DNA from 3 places in the Planococcus antarcticus DSM 14505 genome. Region 3 is predicted to be linked to each of the others. Evidence: a T-box and tRNA genes for the amino acid it is inferred to sense, from the RefSeq annotation. Region 3 holds a T-box; the other regions hold tRNA genes.
The links. The T-box of region 3 lies ahead of pheS (phenylalanine--tRNA ligase subunit alpha). A T-box ahead of a tRNA ligase gene usually reads a tRNA of that ligase, here a tRNA-Phe.
Positions count from the first base shown of each region.

Region 1: it encodes a tRNA-Phe, which carries the amino acid that the T-box ahead of pheS (phenylalanine--tRNA ligase subunit alpha) is inferred to sense. The anticodon was not compared.
Region 2: it encodes a tRNA-Phe, which carries the amino acid that the T-box ahead of pheS (phenylalanine--tRNA ligase subunit alpha) is inferred to sense. The anticodon was not compared.

Region 1 covers NZ_CP016534.2:1,282,402-1,288,974, reverse strand. Annotated here, with positions in the region: gene BBH88_RS06485 (1,4-dihydroxy-2-naphthoate polyprenyltransferase) at 1-734, shown strand, start outside; partial or broken gene BBH88_RS06480 (DMT family transporter) at 861-1,826, shown strand; tRNA gene BBH88_RS06475 (tRNA-Glu) at 1,840-1,911, opposite strand; tRNA gene BBH88_RS06470 (tRNA-Ser) at 1,918-2,008, opposite strand; tRNA gene BBH88_RS06465 (tRNA-Asn) at 2,013-2,087, opposite strand; tRNA gene BBH88_RS06460 (tRNA-Ile) at 2,089-2,165, opposite strand; tRNA gene BBH88_RS06455 (tRNA-Gly) at 2,181-2,254, opposite strand; tRNA gene BBH88_RS06450 (tRNA-Phe) at 2,260-2,335, opposite strand; tRNA gene BBH88_RS06445 (tRNA-Asp) at 2,353-2,428, opposite strand; tRNA gene BBH88_RS06440 (tRNA-Met) at 2,432-2,508, opposite strand; tRNA gene BBH88_RS06435 (tRNA-Ser) at 2,574-2,666, opposite strand; tRNA gene BBH88_RS06430 (tRNA-Ile) at 2,682-2,758, opposite strand; tRNA gene BBH88_RS06425 (tRNA-Met) at 2,767-2,840, opposite strand; tRNA gene BBH88_RS06420 (tRNA-Ala) at 2,862-2,937, opposite strand; tRNA gene BBH88_RS06415 (tRNA-Pro) at 2,944-3,020, opposite strand; tRNA gene BBH88_RS06410 (tRNA-Arg) at 3,046-3,122, opposite strand; tRNA gene BBH88_RS06405 (tRNA-Leu) at 3,152-3,240, opposite strand; tRNA gene BBH88_RS06400 (tRNA-Gly) at 3,271-3,345, opposite strand; tRNA gene BBH88_RS06395 (tRNA-Leu) at 3,351-3,435, opposite strand; tRNA gene BBH88_RS06390 (tRNA-Lys) at 3,457-3,532, opposite strand; tRNA gene BBH88_RS06385 (tRNA-Thr) at 3,544-3,619, opposite strand; tRNA gene BBH88_RS06380 (tRNA-Val) at 3,631-3,706, opposite strand; rRNA gene rrf (5S ribosomal RNA) at 3,717-3,832, opposite strand; rRNA gene BBH88_RS06370 (23S ribosomal RNA) at 3,972-6,573, opposite strand, start outside.
Region 2 covers NZ_CP016534.2:1,085,731-1,092,303, forward strand. Annotated here, with positions in the region: rRNA gene BBH88_RS05320 (23S ribosomal RNA) at 1-519, shown strand, start outside; rRNA gene rrf (5S ribosomal RNA) at 660-775, shown strand; tRNA gene BBH88_RS05330 (tRNA-Asn) at 787-861, shown strand; tRNA gene BBH88_RS05335 (tRNA-Ser) at 867-956, shown strand; tRNA gene BBH88_RS05340 (tRNA-Glu) at 983-1,057, shown strand; tRNA gene BBH88_RS05345 (tRNA-Val) at 1,065-1,140, shown strand; tRNA gene BBH88_RS05350 (tRNA-Met) at 1,214-1,290, shown strand; tRNA gene BBH88_RS05355 (tRNA-Asp) at 1,294-1,369, shown strand; tRNA gene BBH88_RS05360 (tRNA-Phe) at 1,387-1,462, shown strand; tRNA gene BBH88_RS05365 (tRNA-Thr) at 1,489-1,564, shown strand; tRNA gene BBH88_RS05370 (tRNA-Tyr) at 1,571-1,654, shown strand; tRNA gene BBH88_RS05375 (tRNA-Trp) at 1,661-1,734, shown strand; tRNA gene BBH88_RS05380 (tRNA-His) at 1,755-1,827, shown strand; tRNA gene BBH88_RS05385 (tRNA-His) at 1,875-1,950, shown strand; tRNA gene BBH88_RS05390 (tRNA-Gln) at 1,960-2,031, shown strand; tRNA gene BBH88_RS05395 (tRNA-Gly) at 2,038-2,112, shown strand; tRNA gene BBH88_RS05400 (tRNA-Cys) at 2,119-2,192, shown strand; tRNA gene BBH88_RS05405 (tRNA-Leu) at 2,202-2,285, shown strand; gene BBH88_RS05410 (hypothetical protein) at 2,353-2,679, shown strand; partial or broken gene BBH88_RS05415 (IS3 family transposase) at 2,692-3,835, opposite strand; tRNA gene BBH88_RS05425 (tRNA-Leu) at 4,589-4,672, shown strand; gene BBH88_RS05430 (hypothetical protein) at 5,200-5,652, opposite strand; gene BBH88_RS05435 (DUF3100 domain-containing protein) at 5,636-6,463, opposite strand; gene BBH88_RS05440 (M20 family metallopeptidase) at 6,511-6,573, opposite strand, start outside.
Region 3 covers NZ_CP016534.2:1,445,363-1,451,935, forward strand. Annotated here, with positions in the region: gene BBH88_RS07250 (IS3 family transposase) at 1-720, shown strand, start outside; gene BBH88_RS07255 (nuclease-related domain-containing protein) at 995-1,957, shown strand; gene BBH88_RS07260 (helix-turn-helix transcriptional regulator) at 2,222-2,437, shown strand; gene BBH88_RS07265 (DUF3169 family protein) at 2,427-2,927, shown strand; gene BBH88_RS07270 (small multi-drug export protein) at 2,924-3,367, shown strand; gene BBH88_RS07275 (TrmH family RNA methyltransferase) at 3,645-4,412, shown strand; T-box leader at 4,458-4,685, shown strand; gene pheS (phenylalanine--tRNA ligase subunit alpha) at 4,724-5,761, shown strand; gene pheT (phenylalanine--tRNA ligase subunit beta) at 5,776-6,573, shown strand, end outside.

The sequences.
Region 1 (6,573 bases), 160 kb from region 3:
CAGCTACTAATATGTTCAACGAGTATTATGATTTCGCTAGAGGCTTAGATAATGAAAATTCTGTCGGCATCGGCGGCGCAATCGTTCGGAACGGAGTCAAACCGAAAACCGTTTTAGCGTTAGCTCTAATGTTCTACGGGATCGCCGCGGTCATCGGCATCTATATTTGTTCACAAACCAGCTGGTGGCTTTTGGTTGTTGGCGGAGTAGCGATGATGATCGGCTATCTTTATACTGGCGGACCTTATCCCATTGCTTATACTCCTTTCGGTGAGCTCTTTTCCGGAGTGGTCATGGGCTATTTAATTGTTATCATTGCCTTCTACATTCAAACTGGAATGGTTACATGGGAGGCTTCTTTACTTGCTGTACCGAGTACTTTGCTGGTAGCTGCAATTATGTTGGCCAATAATATCCGCGATATTGTCGGAGACGAGGAGAGCGGCCGTAATACGCTTGCAATATTAGTCAGAAGACCCGCAGCAGTAAACATTCTAATGATGTTCTTCATACTAGCCTATGCTTGGATTGTAATTTTAGTGATCACAGGGACGCTGACACCTTGGGCTTTACTGGTATTCCTCAGCGTGCTAAAACCTATCAAAGTCGTCCAGATTTTCAAACACTTCACGGCACCGCTAAAAGTGATGCCCGCGATGAAGGATACCGGTAAAACAAATACATTTGTCGCGTTTTTACTTGGAATCGGATTGCTGATTGATTACCTTCTATAATAAGATGCTTAAAAAGGGATTTCTATGGAAATCCTTTTTTTATATCCAAATAATACTTTGAAGAACTGAATACTTGCGCTATAGTGGATGAATAATTTATATGCTTTTGTTTTAGGAGGACATAAGGTGAAACCTATTATTTTCGGTATTATCGTAGCTTTTTTCTTTGCTTTTACTTTTTTGCTGAACGCTACGACGGAAACAGTTGGCGGAAGCTGGATTGGGAGTGCCTCTCTTCGCTATATTTTTATGGTGCCCTTTTTGCTGATGATCGTTCTTTCCCGAAAAAATCTAAAGCCCCCTACTACAAGAGATGAGCAAAAATAAAGAAGCTTGGGTGTTATGGAGTTTTATCGGATTCGTTTTTTTTATGCTCCCTTGTGTTTTGCCGCTGCCTATTCTCCTAGCTCGTTGATTGCAGGAACATGGCAAATCACTATTATTGCGGATACTCTCCTTACACCCTTATTTTTAATTACCGCACATAGTAATAAAGACAACGTTTATATGCGAAGGAAAATCCCTTCGAAAGGCTTACTGATTTCTTTTATCATATTAGCCGGGGTATGTCTGATGCAGGTAGAACATATAGCAGCCGTTCCTTCTGCGACTTTATGGTTTTGTTTTATTCCCGTTATTATTGCTACTTTTGCATATCCATTGGGCAATAGAAAAATGATGGATCCATGCGGTGATAGACTGGATGCATATCAACGAGTTTTAGGAATGACATTAGCGAGTTTGCCTTTTTGGCTAATGTTATCGCTTTATGGACTGATCGCTGTCGGTGGTCCGACTGCTTCGCAAAGCTACCAAACCTTTATTGTAGCAATCAGTTCCGGAGTCATTGCTACGGTGGTTTTCTTTAAAGCCACGGACTTAGTCAGGGGAAACATGTAGAAATTAGGTGCAGTCGAAGCCATACAATCGTTGGAAGTTTTATTTGCTTTGTCTGGAGAAATTCTTTTCTTGTCCATCGCCTTGCCATCCAACTTATCTTTGATTGGCCTTCTATTGGTGATGTTAGGCATGATGGTTCACAGCTACGTTTCCGGTAAAACGAAAAAAAGAGTCATGCAATTGAATGCATGACTCTTATCGATGATGACCCCTACGGGATTCGAACCCGTGTTACCGCCGTGAAAGGGCGGTGTCTTAACCGCTTGACCAAGGGGCCAAATACTGGCGGAGAAGGAGGGATTTGAACCCTCGCGCCGGTTGCCCGACCTACACCCTTAGCAGGGGCGCCTCTTCAGCCACTTGAGTACTTCCCCAGTTTGGCTCCGAAGGTAGGACTCGAACCTACGACCATCGCATTAACAGTGCGGTGCTCTACCACTGAGCTACTTCGGAATGGTGGGCCTAAATGGACTCGAACCATCGACCTCACGCTTATCAGGCGTGCGCTCTAACCAGCTGAGCTATAGGCCCATATGTGTATATATATGGAGCGGGTGAAGGGAATCGAACCCTCATCATCAGCTTGGAAGGCTGAGGTTTTACCACTAAACTACACCCGCAAAAGTGGTGGGTCAGGACGGAATCGAACCGCCGACACTTAGAGCTTCAATCTAATGCTCTACCGACTGAGCTACTGACCCACTGTATTGAATAAAAATGGCGGTCCCGACCGGGATCGAACCGGCGATCTCCTGCGTGACAGGCAGGCATGTTAACCGCTACACCACGGGACCATTTGGTTGCGGGGGCAGGATTTGAACCTGCGACCTTTGGGTTATGAGCCCAACGAGCTACCGAACTGCTCCACCCCGCGATAATAATATAGATATTAATTCTAGCACACGCTTCATTAATAATTGTCCACACATTTTAAAAATATGGAGGAGGAAGAGGGATTCGAACCCCCGCGGGATTTGACTCCCCTGTCGGTTTTCAAGACCGATCCCTTCAGCCAAACTTGGGTATTCCTCCGTGATAAAATACATATGGTGGACCTTGCAGGACTCGAACCTGCGACCGGACGGTTATGAGCCGTCTGCTCTAACCAACTGAGCTAAAGGTCCTAAAAAAGTGGCGGCAGAGGGGATCGAACCCCCGACCTCACGGGTATGAACCGTACGCTCTAGCCAGCTGAGCTACGCCGCCGAGATTTTTAATGTGATAAGTTGGTGGAGCCTAGCGGGATCGAACCGCTGACCTCCTGCGTGCAAGGCAGGCGCTCTCCCAGCTGAGCTAAGGCCCCATTGTTTGGTCGGGAAGACAGGATTCGAACCTGCGACCCCTTGGTCCCAAACCAAGTGCTCTACCAAGCTGAGCTACTTCCCGAACTGAGTTGCTGAGTGTAAAAATATGGTGCGCCCGAGAGGACTCGAACCTCTAACCGCTTGATTCGTAGTCAAGTACTCTATCCAATTGAGCTACGGGCGCATATAAGGGATTCATCTGGTTTGCATAAATGGTGCCGAGGACCGGAATCGAACCGGTACGGTAGTCACCTACCGCAGGATTTTAAGTCCTGTGCGTCTGCCAGTTCCGCCACCCCGGCTAAGGGTCGGTATAATGTGCAAAAAAAATATGGAGCGGAAGACGAGGTTCGAACTCGCGACCTCCACCTTGGCAAGGTGGCGTTCTACCACTGAACTACTTCCGCAAAAATGGTGCGGGTGAAGGGAGTCGAACCCCCACGCCCGAAGGCGCTAGATCCTAAGTCTAGTGCGTCTGCCAGTTCCGCCACACCCGCGTGGCAATGATTCAATTAAAATGGTGAGCCATGAAGGATTCGAACCTTCGACCCTCTGATTAAAAGTCAGATGCTCTACCAGCTGAGCTAATGGCTCATTTACATGAGTGGTGCCGGAGAAAGGACTTGAACCCTCAACCTACTGATTACAAGTCAGTTGCTCTACCAGTTGAGCTACTCCGGCGAAAGAAAAAATGGTGGAGGATGACGGGATCGAACCGCCGACCCTCTGCTTGTAAGGCAGATGCTCTCCCAGCTGAGCTAATCCTCCGATAAGTATTGCCCAGCGACGTCTTACTCTCACAGGGGGAAACCCCCAACTACCATCAGCGCAAAAGAGCTTAACTGCCGTGTTCGGGATGGGAACGGGTGTGGCCTCTTTGCCATCATCACTGGACTATTTGGTTTTGAAAGACAAGATTGATTATACCAATCTCACAGGTTTTTACAAGCTTTTTCATAAAAAAACTTTTCCTTATTCTTTCAAAACTGGATAAACGACATTGACCCATTGAAATTCCTTCATGATACATTGTTTGGTTAAGTCCTCGATCGATTAGTATTCGTCAGCTGCACGTGTCGCCACGCTTCCACCTCGAACCTATCTACCTCATCGTCTTTGAGGGATCTTACTTGCTTGCGCAATGGGAAATCTCATCTTGAGGGGGGCTTCGTGCTTAGATGCTTTCAGCACTTATCCCGGCCACACATAGCTACCCAGCGATGCCCTTGGCAGAACAACTGGTACACCAGCGGTGTGTCCATCCCGGTCCTCTCGTACTAAGGACAGCTCCTCTCAAATTTCCTGCGCCCGCGACGGATAGGGACCGAACTGTCTCACGACGTTCTGAACCCAGCTCGCGTACCGCTTTAATGGGCGAACAGCCCAACCCTTGGGACCGACTACAGCCCCAGGATGCGATGAGCCGACATCGAGGTGCCAAACCTCCCCGTCGATGTGGACTCTTGGGGGAGATAAGCCTGTTATCCCCGGGGTAGCTTTTATCCGTTGAGCGATGGCCCTTCCATGCGGAACCACCGGATCACTAAGCCCGTCTTTCGACCCTGCTCGACCTGTACGTCTCGCAGTCAAGCTCCCTTCTGCCTTTACACTCTGCGAATGATTTCCAACCATTCTGAGGGAACCTTTGGGCGCCTCCGTTACTCTTTAGGAGGCGACCGCCCCAGTCAAACTGCCCGCCTGACACTGTCTCCCATCCCGATCAGGGATGTGGGTTAGAATTTCAATACAACCAGGGTAGTATCCCACCGACGCCTCCTCCGAAGCTGGCGCTCCGGGCTCTAAGGCTCCTACCTATCCTGTACAAGTTGCACCAAAATTCAATATCAGGCTACAGTAAAGCTCCACGGGGTCTTTCCGTCCTGTCGCGGGTAACCTGCATCTTCACAGGTACTATAATTTCACCGAGTCTCTCGTTGAGACAGTGCCCAGATCGTTACGCCTTTCGTGCGGGTCGGAACTTACCCGACAAGGAATTTCGCTACCTTAGGACCGTTATAGTTACGGCCGCCGTTTACTGGGGCTTCAGTTCGCACCTTCGCTTGCGCTAAGCACTCCCCTTAACCTTCCAGCACCGGGCAGGCGTCAGCCCCTATACGTCACCTTACGGTTTTGCAGAGACCTGTGTTTTTGCTAAACAGTCGCCTGGGCCTATTCACTGCGGCTCTCTCGGGCTATTCACCCTACCAGAGCACCCCTTCTCCCGAAGTTACGGGGTCATTTTGCCGAGTTCCTTAACGAGAGTTCACTCGCTCACCTTAGAATTCTCTTCTCGCCTACCTGTGTCGGTTTGCGGTACGGGCACCTCCCGCCTCGCTAGAGGCTTTTCTTGGCAGTGTGAAATCAGGGACTCTGAGGTAAACCTCTTGCCATCACAGCTCAACGTATCAGGAATGGGATTTGCCTCATTCCACGCCTCACTGCTTGGACGTGCACAACCAACGGCACGCTCTCCTTATCCTTCTGCGTCCCCCCATTGCTCAAACGGCGGGGAGGTGGTACAGGAATATCAACCTGTTGTCCATCGTCTACGCCTATCGGCCTCGACTTAGGTCCCGACTAACCCTGAGCGGACGAGCCTTCCTCAGGAAACCTTAGGCATTCGGTGGACGGGATTCTCACCCGTCTTTCGTTACTCATACCGGCATTCTCACTTCTAAGCGCTCCACCAGTCCTTCCGGTCTGACTTCAACGCCCTTAGAACGCTCTCCTACCACGGATCTCCGAAGAGATCCATCCACAGCTTCGGTAATCCGTTTAGCCCCGGTACATTTTCGGCGCAGTGTCACTCGACCAGTGAGCTATTACGCACTCTTTAAATGATGGCTGCTTCTAAGCCAACATCCTGGTTGTCTAAGCAACGCCACATCCTTTTCCACTTAACGGATATTTGGGGACCTTAGCTGGTGGTCTGGGCTGTTTCCCTCTTGACTACGGATCTTATCACTCGCAGTCTGACTCCCAAGCATAAATCACTGGCATTCGGAGTTTGTCTGAATTCGGTAACCCGGGATGGGCCCCTAGTCCAAACAGTGCTCTACCTCCAGGATTCTCTATCTTGAGGCTAGCCCTAAAGCTATTTCGGAGAGAACCAGCTATCTCCAGGTTCGATTGGAATTTCTCCGCTACCCACACCTCATCCCCGCACTTTTCAACGTGCGTGGGTTCGGGCCTCCAGTAAGTGTTACCTTACCTTCACCCTGGACATGGGTAGATCACCTGGTTTCGGGTCTACAACTGCATACTCTGTCGCCCTATTCAGACTCGCTTTCGCTGCGGCTCCGCCTTCTCAGCTTAACCTTGCATGCAATCGTAACTCGCCGGTTCATTCTACAAAAGGCACGCCATCACCCATTAACGGGCTTTGACTACTTGTAGGCACACGGTTTCAGGATCTATTTCACTCCCCTTCCGGGGTGCTTTTCACCTTTCCCTCACGGTACTGGTTCACTATCGGTCACTAGGAAGTATTTAGCCTTGGGAGATGGTCCTCCCGGATTCCGACGGAATTTCACGTGTTCCGCCGTACTCAGGATCCACTCTGGAGGGGCAGGGTTTTCGGCTACGGGGCTATTACCCGCTGTGGCGGACCGTTCCAGGTCGCTTCGCCTAATCCT
Region 2 (6,573 bases), 360 kb from region 3:
CGGGCTTAGTGATCCGGTGGTTCCGCATGGAAGGGCCATCGCTCAACGGATAAAAGCTACCCCGGGGATAACAGGCTTATCTCCCCCAAGAGTCCACATCGACGGGGAGGTTTGGCACCTCGATGTCGGCTCATCGCATCCTGGGGCTGTAGTCGGTCCCAAGGGTTGGGCTGTTCGCCCATTAAAGCGGTACGCGAGCTGGGTTCAGAACGTCGTGAGACAGTTCGGTCCCTATCCGTCGCGGGCGCAGGAAATTTGAGAGGAGCTGTCCTTAGTACGAGAGGACCGGGATGGACACACCGCTGGTGTACCAGTTGTTCTGCCAAGGGCATCGCTGGGTAGCTATGTGTGGCCGGGATAAGTGCTGAAAGCATCTAAGCACGAAGCCCCCCTCAAGATGAGATTTCCCATTGCGCAAGCAAGTAAGATCCCTCAAAGACGATGAGGTAGATAGGTTCGAGGTGGAAGCGTGGCGACACGTGCAGCTGACGAATACTAATCGATCGAGGACTTAACCAAACAATGTATCATGGAGGAATTTCAATGGGTCAATGTCGTTTATCCAGTTTTGAAAGAATAAGGAAAAGTTTTTTTATGAAAAAGCTTGTAAAAACCTGTGAGATTGGTATAATCAATCTTGTCTTTCAAAATAAAATTAGTCTGGTAATGATGGCAAAGAGGTCACACCCGTTCCCATCCCGAACACGGCAGTTAAGCTCTTTTGCGCTGATGGTAGTTGGGGGTTTCCCCCTGTGAGAGTAAGACGTCGCCAGTCTAATTAATTATTCCGAAGTAGCTCAGTGGTAGAGCACCGCACTGTTAATGCGATGGTCGTAGGTTCGAGTCCTACCTTCGGAGCCAATTTTGGAGAGCTGTCCGAGTGGCCGAAGGAGCATGATTGGAAATCATGTAGGCGGGCAACCGTCTCAAGGGTTCGAATCCCTTGCTCTCCGCCAGAAGATAAATTCCCAAAAAAACATATGGCCCCTTGGTCAAGCGGTTAAGACACCGCCCTTTCACGGCGGTAACACGGGTTCGAATCCCGTAGGGGTCACCAATTTCATGGAGGATTAGCTCAGCTGGGAGAGCATCTGCCTTACAAGCAGAGGGTCGGCGGTTCGATCCCGTCATCCTCCACCATTTTACTCTTACATGATAAAAGCTATGCAGTTATTAAAGTACGAATGTAGTGAGAAAAATTAAATCATATTATCGCGGGGTGGAGCAGTTCGGTAGCTCGTTGGGCTCATAACCCAAAGGTCGCAGGTTCAAATCCTGCCCCCGCAACCAAATGGTCCCGTGGTGTAGCGGTTAACATGCCTGCCTGTCACGCAGGAGATCGCCGGTTCGATCCCGGTCGGGACCGCCATTTTTATTCAATACAGTGGGTCAGTAGCTCAGTCGGTAGAGCATTAGATTGAAGCTCTAAGTGTCGGCGGTTCGATTCCGTCCTGACCCACCATTTTTTTATTAAATCCAAATCTCCATGCCGGAGTAGCTCAACTGGTAGAGCAACTGACTTGTAATCAGTAGGTTGAGGGTTCAAGTCCTTTCTCCGGCACCATTTTACGGTGGGGTAGCGAAGTGGCTAAACGCGGCGGACTGTAAATCCGCTCCTTCGGGTTCGGCAGTTCGAATCTGCCCCCCACCACCAGTTTTTAGGGGCATAGTTTAACGGTAGAACAGAGGTCTCCAACACCTCCGATGTGGGTTCGATTCCTACTGCCCCTGCCATTTTTAAAAATTTTATGATGGCGGTCGTGGCGAAGTGGTTAACGCACCGGATTGTGATTCCGGCACTCGGGGGTTCAATTCCCCTCGTCCGCCCCTAGTTTTCATACATTTGAGAGTTGCACTTATAAAATAGTAAAGTGGCGGTCGTGGCGAAGTGGTTAACGCACCGGATTGTGATTCCGGCACTCGGGGGTTCAATTCCCCTCGTCCGCCCCATCTTATTAATGGGGTATAGCCAAGCGGTAAGGCAACGGGTTTTGATCCCGTCATGCCCTGGTTCGAATCCAGGTACCCCAGCTTTAAGCGGAAGTAGTTCAGTGGTAGAACGCCACCTTGCCAAGGTGGAGGTCGCGAGTTCGAACCTCGTCTTCCGCTCCAATTTTTGGCGGCATAGCCAAGTGGTAAGGCATGGGTCTGCAACACCCTTATCACCGGTTCGAGTCCGGTTGCCGCCTCCATAATGATTTGCCGGCGTGGCGGAATTGGCAGACGCGCGGGACTCAAAATCCCGTTCCTTCACGGGAGTGTCGGTTCGACCCCGACCGCCGGTATCATCAAAGGGCCTGCCTGCCCTTTAAAGACCTCTTAACTGTGATTCATTACAGTTAAGAGGTCTTTTTGTTTCCCAGCAATTTTACAGTGAAAGACCATAAAATAAAAGGTGGTTCTTTCGTTCACACTGTTATTCAAGATTTCAACATTGCTTTTATTATGCCGAATGAGCGTGAGGATATGCTGGTTTTATCAGTGGGTATGGATAACATGTTAGATGGTATGCAGCATACTGCTGCTTTGTTTGATATAATATATTCGGTTGTTAATGGGAATAAGTATATGCTTGAATTCGTTGAAGCGATTCGATTGAGTACGATTGAAATAGAACCTGGGGTCAAACTTATGGTATCTAAAAAGTTACCTCATATTAGACAAAACGCCACTTGGTAAGTCAACACTAAATCAAACAACTTTTTTAAGGGCTGCGTTTCGATAAGTGACAGGGCTGGTGTAGCCTAAGCTGCCGTGTAAACGAATATGATTGTACCAATGGACGTAATCAAATAGCTCAAGTGATAGCTGATTAAGGGATTCAAAGTGCATGCCGTTGATCAGTTCCGTCTTCAGAATCTTAAACGTAGCTTCTGCCACCGCATTGTCATAAGGGTTTCCTTTTTGACTCAGCGACCGTTCAATTTGATGCGTCTCTAGTAAGGCATCAATACCGGCATTTTTAAATTCAGATCCACGGTCTGTATGGAAAATGTTCACGGCTCCCAGGTCGCTTTTGACCGTCGCGAAGGCACGCTGAACTAAAGCAGCGTCTTTTCGCTCACCCAGACTGTACCCGACAATTTCACGGTTATAGAGATCGAGAAGGAAACAAATATAGTTCCACCGGCCGCCAACCTTCACGTACGTTAAGTCGCTAACCAATACGGCACTTTTCTCTGTTGGATTGAATTCACGGTTTAATACGTTTCGATACGTTGCTTCGTTAGGAGGCGTAACCATCGGCTTGTACGAAGGCAGTGCGTATTTCGATTGGATGCCAAGTGTCGCCATGAGGCGTCCAATACGACGTCTCGAGACGATCCAATTCTTTCTGATCTTCAGTTCTTCTTTCAGTTTACGCGTCCCATAGACACGGCGATTCTAATGAAAGATTGCCCAGATTTCGTCTTTTAATTCTTGTTCTGCTCGAGCTTTTTGGCGTTCTTTTTCTACTGAAACGGACGTTTCATAGTAAAAAGTACTGCGAGCGATTTGCAGGACATTACACATTGCTGATACCGAATAGAGGTGTTGATTCTGTTGAATAATCTCTATTTTCGTCCCATGATCAGCGCTGCAAGACTCACATATCCACTTCCATCTCCAACTGTTTGTTTCGTTTCTTGTAGGCAAGTAATTCTGCCTCCAGCGGGCTTCGATTATCCTTCTCTTCGAATGAACCCGTTCGATTGGATTGGGCAATCCATCGATCGAGTGCGGAAGCCGTTAGGTCATATTCTCGGACAATATCTACCCGGCTTTTTCCACCTGCGTGCAGTGCAACCACCTGTTTTTTAAATTCTGCAGAAAATGTGCGTCTCTTTTGGGTCATAGTAGATTCTCTTCACGTATTGTGGACTATTCTACGCTCCCTTATATTTTCTGTCCAATCAAGTGTAGACTATCCACTAAATCAAAGGCTACAAATCTAAATTTAACATCATTTTGCGTCGCTCGGTAGAGAATTTTTTCTGAACTGAAGAAGATTCAATCCTAATTATTCAGTATAAGATGTTTATGGAACTTGGAAGAAATTGCTGATTATTTCAGATTGCACATACATTCGAATCAATCATAATGGGCATTATTGAGTTGATATTAAGTGTGAACAATTCTCAAAGCTCTGATGATATCCAACTGTGGGTGCAGGCGAATTGTGCACTAGCGATGGCATTGAGAACTTCAGTAGGGGGTTGACGAATCATTAAAACAGTAGACAAAAAAATATGAAAATCCGTCCAGCTAACGATGTAGTGGCTGATTTGACATAGGCAGTCGAAATATGCGTAGCTATCTTGGCCCAATTGCCGGTTAGCATACCACACGTTAATTCGTCTTCCATAATGGGGGGAGGCGCACCGAGTTCAGGGTGTTCAGTAGGGAACAGCTAAGACGATGCTGATTACTTGGATTATTACAATGCCAATTCCGGTATCATTGGCTGCTATGTTCTAGGTTCTCCTTAATATCGTTTTGGAGAAAAGAGATTAATAATTTCGATGGAAAATCGAACTGCCATATGAATAAGTATTGGCGAGTGAAATAAGATGTGCTATAATAATTCTTGTCCGCTAAAGAAATACTTGCCGGCGTGGCGGAATTGGCAGACGCGCGGGACTCAAAATCCCGTTCCTTCACCGGAGTGTCGGTTCGACCCCGACCGCCGGTATACCGCAAGCCTAGAAGAAAGGCCCTGACTTTATCGTCAGGGCCTTTTTCTTTTGAATTTTTTGAATGAAGTTCTCAGCATTAAAGCTTATGAAGGGTTTCGTCAATTACCCGGGACTTAGCTAAGGTTTGAAGCGAAAACTTCTCGACTTATTACTGCTTTTAGTAGACGATAAAGATAAAACAAGCCAAACCAAACGTGGTGTTCCAGTGAGTGAGAGAAATTTTATACGCAGGGTTGGACGTCTGCATTGTTTGTAACTAGCGGTGCAAACATTTACACTATAATACATAATTTTCTGCATCTTCACCTTTTTGTCAAAGAACGGGCATCAGATTCTTATAGCTCAACCCTTTGTTCCAAGAAAAAGAGCACATTATGGCTAAGATAAATCGAAAATCATCTCGTCCTTAGCGCTGGATTTGCTTGTTACACGTTTGAAGGGTAACTTTTTTCGGAAAATGTTGAAAAGCAGCAAAAAGACCACCGCAAAAGTTATGGCTTTTGCGGTGGTCTTTTTGTAAGAATTAAATAATTCCTTGGAACCGAAGGATAATTTCGGCAATAACTGCTGAGCCAAGAAACGTTCCGAGCAAGACAACCATGCCGATTACGATAGTTTTCCACCCTAATTGTACAAAGTCGAACCATGAACGGCCAATGGATACGCCGGCATAGGCTAAGATGGGCGTGGCAATTGCTAATAAAGTAACTTCTGTCGTGTGAGTAACAATTTGTGTTGCTCCCGGCACTCCGGGAATTGTCAAAATCAAACCGATAATGCCGATATAAGCGATACTGGGCAGCTGGAAGGGTAGCAGGCGATGGATAATCAATCCGGCCAAGCTAATGCCTATCAGGATGGCTATTCCGGGAAGCGCTTCCCAAGGTAGTATGTCGTAGCCAATCCAATTGCCAATTAGCATGATAACACCGATGATCGTGAAGACTAGTATCCATTCCTTAAGACTTTTTATCATAGTCTACGCCTCCTTTCGCTGCTTTTTTCTCTTTATTTTTAGAGAGGATTTCGTACATCTTAACGGTTAATGGCAAACCGATAAAAATGCTCATGTATAGGCCGGTCACAGAGGAGATCAAGTTGCTGACTCCTGAAAAGGCAGTCAAGGTTTCACTCATTTCAGGAAATGCGGCAATTAAAGGTCCTAGAGAAGCGGCTGCCATACTGCCGCTGCCCACACCTGTTGCCATTGCGAAAGAAATAGGATGCAGAGGCGTCACAGTAGCCAAGAATCCTGAAATCAACCCAATAAAAATCGATCCGAAGACGGTACCAAAAATATACATGGCCATAACGCCGCGTCCTTCCGGAGAGGATAAACCATATTTATCGGTAATAAGAGCAAGATTGGCTTCTCGTCCGATGGAATGCGTCATGCCAATGCTTTCTCTCTTGAGTCCTAGAAATACTGCTAGTGGAAGAGCTAATAAGATGGTGCCAAGATTACCAAATTCCTGTAACAATAAAGCAGGACCGGCTTCGATGATTTGAGGAAGAGCGGGTCCTGCTTGTACGCCGAATTTAGCAATTAGTACAGAAACTGAGAGAAATACTAAGGGTTCTGCGTTAATCGATTGTTTGTCGGTTACCAATGGAGTGAAATATAATGCAAGACCAATCACAACTGCATAAAGCATCGGCAACAAAAGAATGGTTCCAGGTCCAAGTGGAATAGCGAATGTACCAATCGACTCAGTCACGGCTACAATCGCTAAAACGATGACATGCAGCCGCCAATCTTTCCACAACTTAAAAGCTTGTTCGCCCATTTAACATCTACTCCTTCTATGTGGGAGAACTGGCTCTCCATTATTGATTAGCTTGCGTTGATAGCAGACTGGTCTTTTTTCGCATAGTTGAGTGCGGCTCTACCTAATGC
Region 3 (6,573 bases):
CATGAGAGCTATGGCACCTATGGTAGCCCGCGCATTCTTGAAGATCTCAAGGCGCAGGGATATTCCATATGCGAACGAACCGTGGGTCGTTACATGAAAGAGCTAGGACTCTGTGCATTGCCAGTAAAACAATTCGTGACAACGACGGATTCCAACCATCACCAATTCGTTTACCCAAATCTTCTCGAGCGCCGTTTTAATGTCGACAAGCCCAATACGGTCTGGGTATCCGATATCACGTATATCTGGACGCTAGAGGGATGGTTGTATCTGGCGAGTGTAATGGATCTATTCTCGCGCAAGATTATCGGGTGGAGTCTGGATGTCACGATGAAGACCGAACTGCCACTTGGGGCGCTGCAAGAGGCGCTGCTCTTGCGAAATCCCACTGGTGAGCCAATCCATCACTCTGACCGCGGCTCTCAATACTGTTCCGATGAGTACATTAAGTGCTTGAAAAAAGCCGAATTCCAAATCAGCATGAGCCGCAAGGGAGATCCGTACGATAACGCCTGCATCGAATCGTTTCACGCCACCATTAAGAAAGAGCTGATTTACCGCCACCGGTTCCGAACACGGGAAGACGCTCGAAAGGCAATCGGCCATTACATCGATGACTTCTATAATTTGCGTAGACGGCACTCCACACTCGGTTATTTGTCACCCGAAAACTATGAAAAAAAATACGCATCCCTGATATCAGAACGATTGGTTTCGTGACAGTTTGACAGCCATGAGAAGCGGTTCGCTTTTGAACCGCTTCTCATGGCTGTCCGATCAAGCGGAGCGCGATAGGGTTTTTGAAGAAAAAGAACAGTTTTTCTGTGTCCACTTTCTTGACAGAAGACCAATTGCGCAAACAACCCTATTTGTCCCGCAAACAAAAAAGATTTTTCGTTTTTCGCGAGCGAAAAGCATCCACTTAATGGTTTTTCCTCTTTTAAGAAGAACAAGTAAAATGCTATACTCTACTTATTCTGATTGAAAGTGCTTTATGAGCAAAAAAGAAATCGTTTTGCTGTCACAAACTGATTTGTTAGAAAGGTTGTTGTACCGGTTACCTGAGATTCATCCAAAACGCCCATTCCTTCAAATCGAGTTGTATCGAACCGCTGCTGGAAAGCGAGGAGAAGACAGGCTCGAACGGAAATTGATTGAATTTAGTCCGGAAGAAAATTATCGTTTTTTGCGGAATGTTTGCTTGTCACCGGATGATTGGAAAGTGCAAATGGACGTCTTATTGCTAACAGAACGTGGAGTCATTTTCATTGAATCAAAAAATAGTAGTGGTCAGCTTTATTTTGATAATCAAACAAGCGAATTCTCAAGAACTGATTTAGAAGGCGCACGAACTGTAATGGAAAACCCTGCAAGTCAATTAAACAAAAACATTCGCTTTTTAACAAAATTCTTTAAACAGCATAAAATCAATTTACCGATCGAGGGTCTAGTTGTATTTACGTCAAAACATTGTGAGTTTATGACCAACCCGAAAAATATCCATGTTTGTAAAACCTACCAACTGATCGATTACTTATTCCATATACTTCAGGACTTCCCCGAAAAGAACACCCGCCCCAATTTATCGGAAATCGATAAACTTTTTCAAAAAGCTCAAACTCCTTATATAAGATTTCCTCTATGCCAGTTATACGCCATTGAACCGAACGAGTTGCGAGTGGGAATTTTTTGTTATAACTGCAAAAACCATCGTGTGATACGAAAGTATAAATACGGTTGGATGTGCGAGTTGTGTGAAACGATAGATCCACTCGCGCTCGAAAATACTATTCGAGAATATTTTTCACTCGTCCACAAGCGGCTGAGTAATAAGAAACTTCGACAATTTTGCAATCTCGAATCACCGTATGTTGTGTCTCGCTTGTTAACGACTTTCGATTTTGAAATTGAAGGCGACTTGCGCAATCGGACCTATCAATTGAAGAATAAAGGCTAGCTTTTCACTCCGATGAGAAGCTTTTTTTGCGTTTTGCAAACAAAGGGTCAGATTGCGTAAACAACCTTCGTTTTCCTGCAAACAAACTCCAACAACCCGCAAAAAACGAGCCTTAGCGCACAAAAGAACTCCAATTTCCCGCAAAATAACGAAGAATTCAACCACAACTCACAAAAATAAATGTTAACTTTAGTTGACTAAATGTTAAGTAAAGTGTACATTATGTTATATAAACCGAACATTAAATAAGGAAGGATGAAGCAGATGCTCAAGAATCGAGTGAAAGAACTAAGAGCTCGGTACGGTTTTACGCAAAGTGATCTTGGAAAACAAGTGAATGTCACACGTCAAACAATCGCTTTTATTGAAAAAGGAGAGTTTTCACCTTCAATTACATTGTCGTTAAAGCTAGCAAAGGTGCTACAAACTAACGTCAACGAACTATTTTGGTTAGAGGAGGATGATGGCAATGAAGAATGATTTTCGTATGAAATATCCGTTGTGGATGATGGGGTTTATATTAGTACTGGGGATGTTCTTATTCGGAGTTAGTTCACCAGTAACAGATATTGTCAACACAGAAACTGAGCAAAGCATGTCGGTTGAATATGGTCTAATCGCAGGGTTTGTTATTATCGGTTCACTCCTTCTTTACTTCCTAATGCTGATTATTTTTTATGTCCAATTGAGACGTCATAACGAAAAGAATCCAACACAAAAAATCTCGCCCTTTGCAGTCCGCCCACCAGAATACTTAGAGCAGGATGAAGGGATGACGCATATTACACGAAAAGCATCTCAAAAAGTTTACAGTTTTATGATTTGGAGTTTGCCAATGTTAGCTGTATTTGCAATGTTTTCACCGTTATCGCGTATTTACACGGTACTAGCAATTCTACTGGTCGCGTTTATCCAATACGTGATCTACTATTTGGAAATACGAAAACATTTTAAGGAGGAAAAGGAATGATCTATGAATACTTTTTAGTTTTTCTGGGAGCTGCCATTCCGTGGTTCGAAATTGCATTAGTGATTCCGCTTGGCATTGTTTGGGGCTTGTCACCGTTGTGGGTGATCGTAGTGGCTTTCGTTGGCAATATGCTGACTGTGCTTGCACTGATTGTCGGTTTTGACCGTTTCCAAATCTGGTACAACAAACGCCAAGAAGAGAAAGGCAAAACTGTTTCGAAAAAAAGCGAACGTGCCAAACGGATCTGGAATAAATACGGCTTGCCTGGACTTGCATTACTAGGACCGATTTTAATTGGAACGCATATCGCTGCCTTTATTGGAATGACGCTAGGGGCAACGAAAAAAAATACGACCGTTTGGCTGACCATCAGCATCGCTTTATGGTCACTTGCGTTCGGTGTGTTGACGGCGCTGGGCTTTGATTTTTTTACAGCTTAAGTAGTTAAGTGATGTCTATCTTGTTGGAGTTCGTTTGATTCTCCTGAACCTGCCTAAACTCCAGTGCCAAGTTTCTAAGGTTACAAGCCACTCAGTCTATACGGTAAAGAACGCCGCTTCGCCAGAGCGTCTTATGCCTGTCGAGAGCCTGCAGGATGCGGGTCAGCTAACCGTTGTGACAAGAAGGCGTGACATTATGTTAGCTTCTGCTTTTAGGCGTCTGCGCTTTTCGGTGTGCTATACTGGAGCTATTCTGAAATAAAGGCGTGAAGCTGTAATGAAAAGAATTGAATCCAATCAAAACTCGCTCGTCAAGCATTGGAAAAAGCTTGGAACGACACGAAAAGAACGCGATAAATTTGTCGAATTCCTAGTGGAAGGCTTTCATTTGACGGAAGAGGCCTTACGTAAAAAAGAACTCGTCAAATCATTGATCGTCCGCGAAGGCGTAGATATTCCGGCAGACTGGGATATTGAAGGCGTTCCTCATTATTCTGTTACTGCAGGAGTGGCAAAAGAAATTTCGGAAACGGAACACACGCAAGGGATTTTTGCGCATTGTGCACAACCGGAGTTTACGGAAGATGAGCAAAAAACATGGACTAAGCTATTGCTGATCGACGCTGTTCAAGATCCTGGCAACATCGGGACGATGATTCGTACAGCATCCGCAAGCGGCATCGATGCGGTTATTTTGGGCAAAGGCTGTGCGGATCCATACAATCCGAAAACCATCCGATCGGCTCAAGGCTCGCATTTCCAGATTCCAGTTGTTAAAGGGGAATTGATCGAATGGACCGAGCAGGCTAAAGCAAATGACATCCAAATCTTCGGCACGGCACTTCAAGATTCAACTCCAGTTCATGAAGCAAAGACACATGAACAATTTGCTTTGATTGTCGGCAATGAAGGCAGCGGCGTTGACCCTGTACTGCTGCAGCAAACAGATCAGAATTTGATGGTCCCGCTTTATGGCAGTGCAGAATCACTGAATGTCGCAGTCGCTACGGGCATTCTTTTGTATAGCCTCGTTCCGAAAAACTAAGTTTGATAAAAACCTTGAACTTTCGTATAATAGGGAAGTAAATAAGTAAAAGCGAAGAACGGGAAAAGTATGTTGCGCCCTTACATCACAGAGATTCTGCACCTTGACTGGAAGTGTGGATATGTAAACGCCTCAGAAGTTCACCCCGCGAGCTGCCTAACGGGACCAGCAGGAATGCTGTAAAGATGGGCCGGTGAAGAGCCGTTATGTAAATGAGTGATTGCTATTTTGCAATAACCAGGGTGGTACCGCGAATAATGCCTCGTCCCTTTTCAGGGACGGGGCTTTTTACTGTCTAAGGAGGAGAAAAAATGGAAGCACAATTACAGGAATTGAAAACACAAGCTCTTGAAAAAATTGCCGCAGCGTTGACCGTTAAAGAACTAAACGACGTTCGTGTCGCTTATTTAGGTAAAAAAGGACCCATTACAGATTTATTGAAAGGCATGGGGAAACTCCCGGCTGAAGAACGTCCGAAAATGGGAGCATTGGTCAACGTAGTACGCGAAGAAGTAACAACGCGACTCGAAGGCCGTATGGTCATCTTAGAAGAAGAAGCGATCAATGCGAAGCTGCAAAGCGAGACAATTGACATCACGTTGCCGGGACGTCCTGTCAAAACAGGCAATGCGCACCCATTAACACGTGTTGTAGAAGAAATCGAAGACTTGTTCATTTCGATGGGTTACGAAGTAGTAGAAGGCCCGGAAGTAGAAAAGGATTATTATAATTTTGAAGCGTTGAACTTGCCGAAAGGTCATCCAGCTCGCGATATGCAAGATTCCTTCTATATAACAGAAGACATTTTGCTGCGCACTCATACTTCACCGGTTCAAGCGCGGACAATGGAAGCAAAAGGCGGCGAGCCGATTAAAATTATTTGTCCCGGTAAAGTGTATCGCCGGGATAGTGACGACGCGACACATTCGCATCAATTTACGCAAATTGAAGGATTGGTTATCGGAGAAGACATTCGCATGAGTGACTTAAAGGGGACACTTTCTGTATTTGCTAAGAAAATGTTCGGGGATGACCGTGAAATTCGCCTTCGTCCAAGTTTTTTCCCGTTTACGGAACCGTCTGTGGAAATGGACATTTCGTGCTTTAAATGCGGCGGCAGCGGGTGCAATGTCTGCAAAAAAACAGGCTGGATTGAAATTCTAGGCGCTGGAATGGTGCATCCGAATGTTCTTGAAATGGCCGGTTATGACTCGAAACGCTTGACTGGATTCGCTTTCGGTATGGGTCCTGAACGGATCGCCATGTTAAAATACGGCGTCGAAGATATCCGTCATTTTTATACAAATGATGTCCGCTTTTTAGCTCAATTCCAACGTACAGAACTTTAAGGAGGAAATAAAATATGTTCGTATCCATAAAATGGTTAAAAGACTATGTAAATATACAACAACTGCCACCCGCTGAATTGGGTGAAAAAATAACGCGGTCAGGTATTGAAGTAGACGCAGTCATCGACCGCACACAAGGCATGACAAACGTCGTCGTAGGGTTTGTTGAATCTTGCATTAAGCATCCAGAAGCCGATAAACTATCCATTTGCCAAGTGGATGTTGGTGACGAAATGGCACAAATCATTTGCGGCGCACCGAATATAGCAGCAGGCCAAAAAGTAATCGTGGCACGCCCTGAAGCTAAACTTCCAGGTGACATCAAAATCAAAAAAGCGAAACTTCGTGGAGAAGAATCGCATGGCATGATTTGTTCGTTGCAAGAACTCGGAATAGAAGGCAAGCTTGTGCCAAAAGCATATGCTGAAGGCATTTATGTGCTACCAGAAGATGCAGAAACCGGTTCTGACGTCATTACAAATTTCGATTTAGATGACACCGTATTAGAACTAGGACTGACACCAAACCGCGCAGACGCGATGAGCATGCTTGGCGTTGCTTACGAAGTAGGGGCTATTCTATCGGAAGAAGTCAAACTGCCAGAAATTAACTATACAGAAGCATCTGAAACAGCAGCTTCGATGCTGACGTTGTCAGTCGATGCTCCTGAAGCCAACCCTTTATATGTCGCAAAAGTTGTTCGCAACATTAAAGTTCGAGAGTCCCCTATGTGGTTGCAACAACGCCTAATGGCATCTGGTGTCCGTCCACATAATAACGTAGTTGATATTACGAACTATGTATTAATGGAA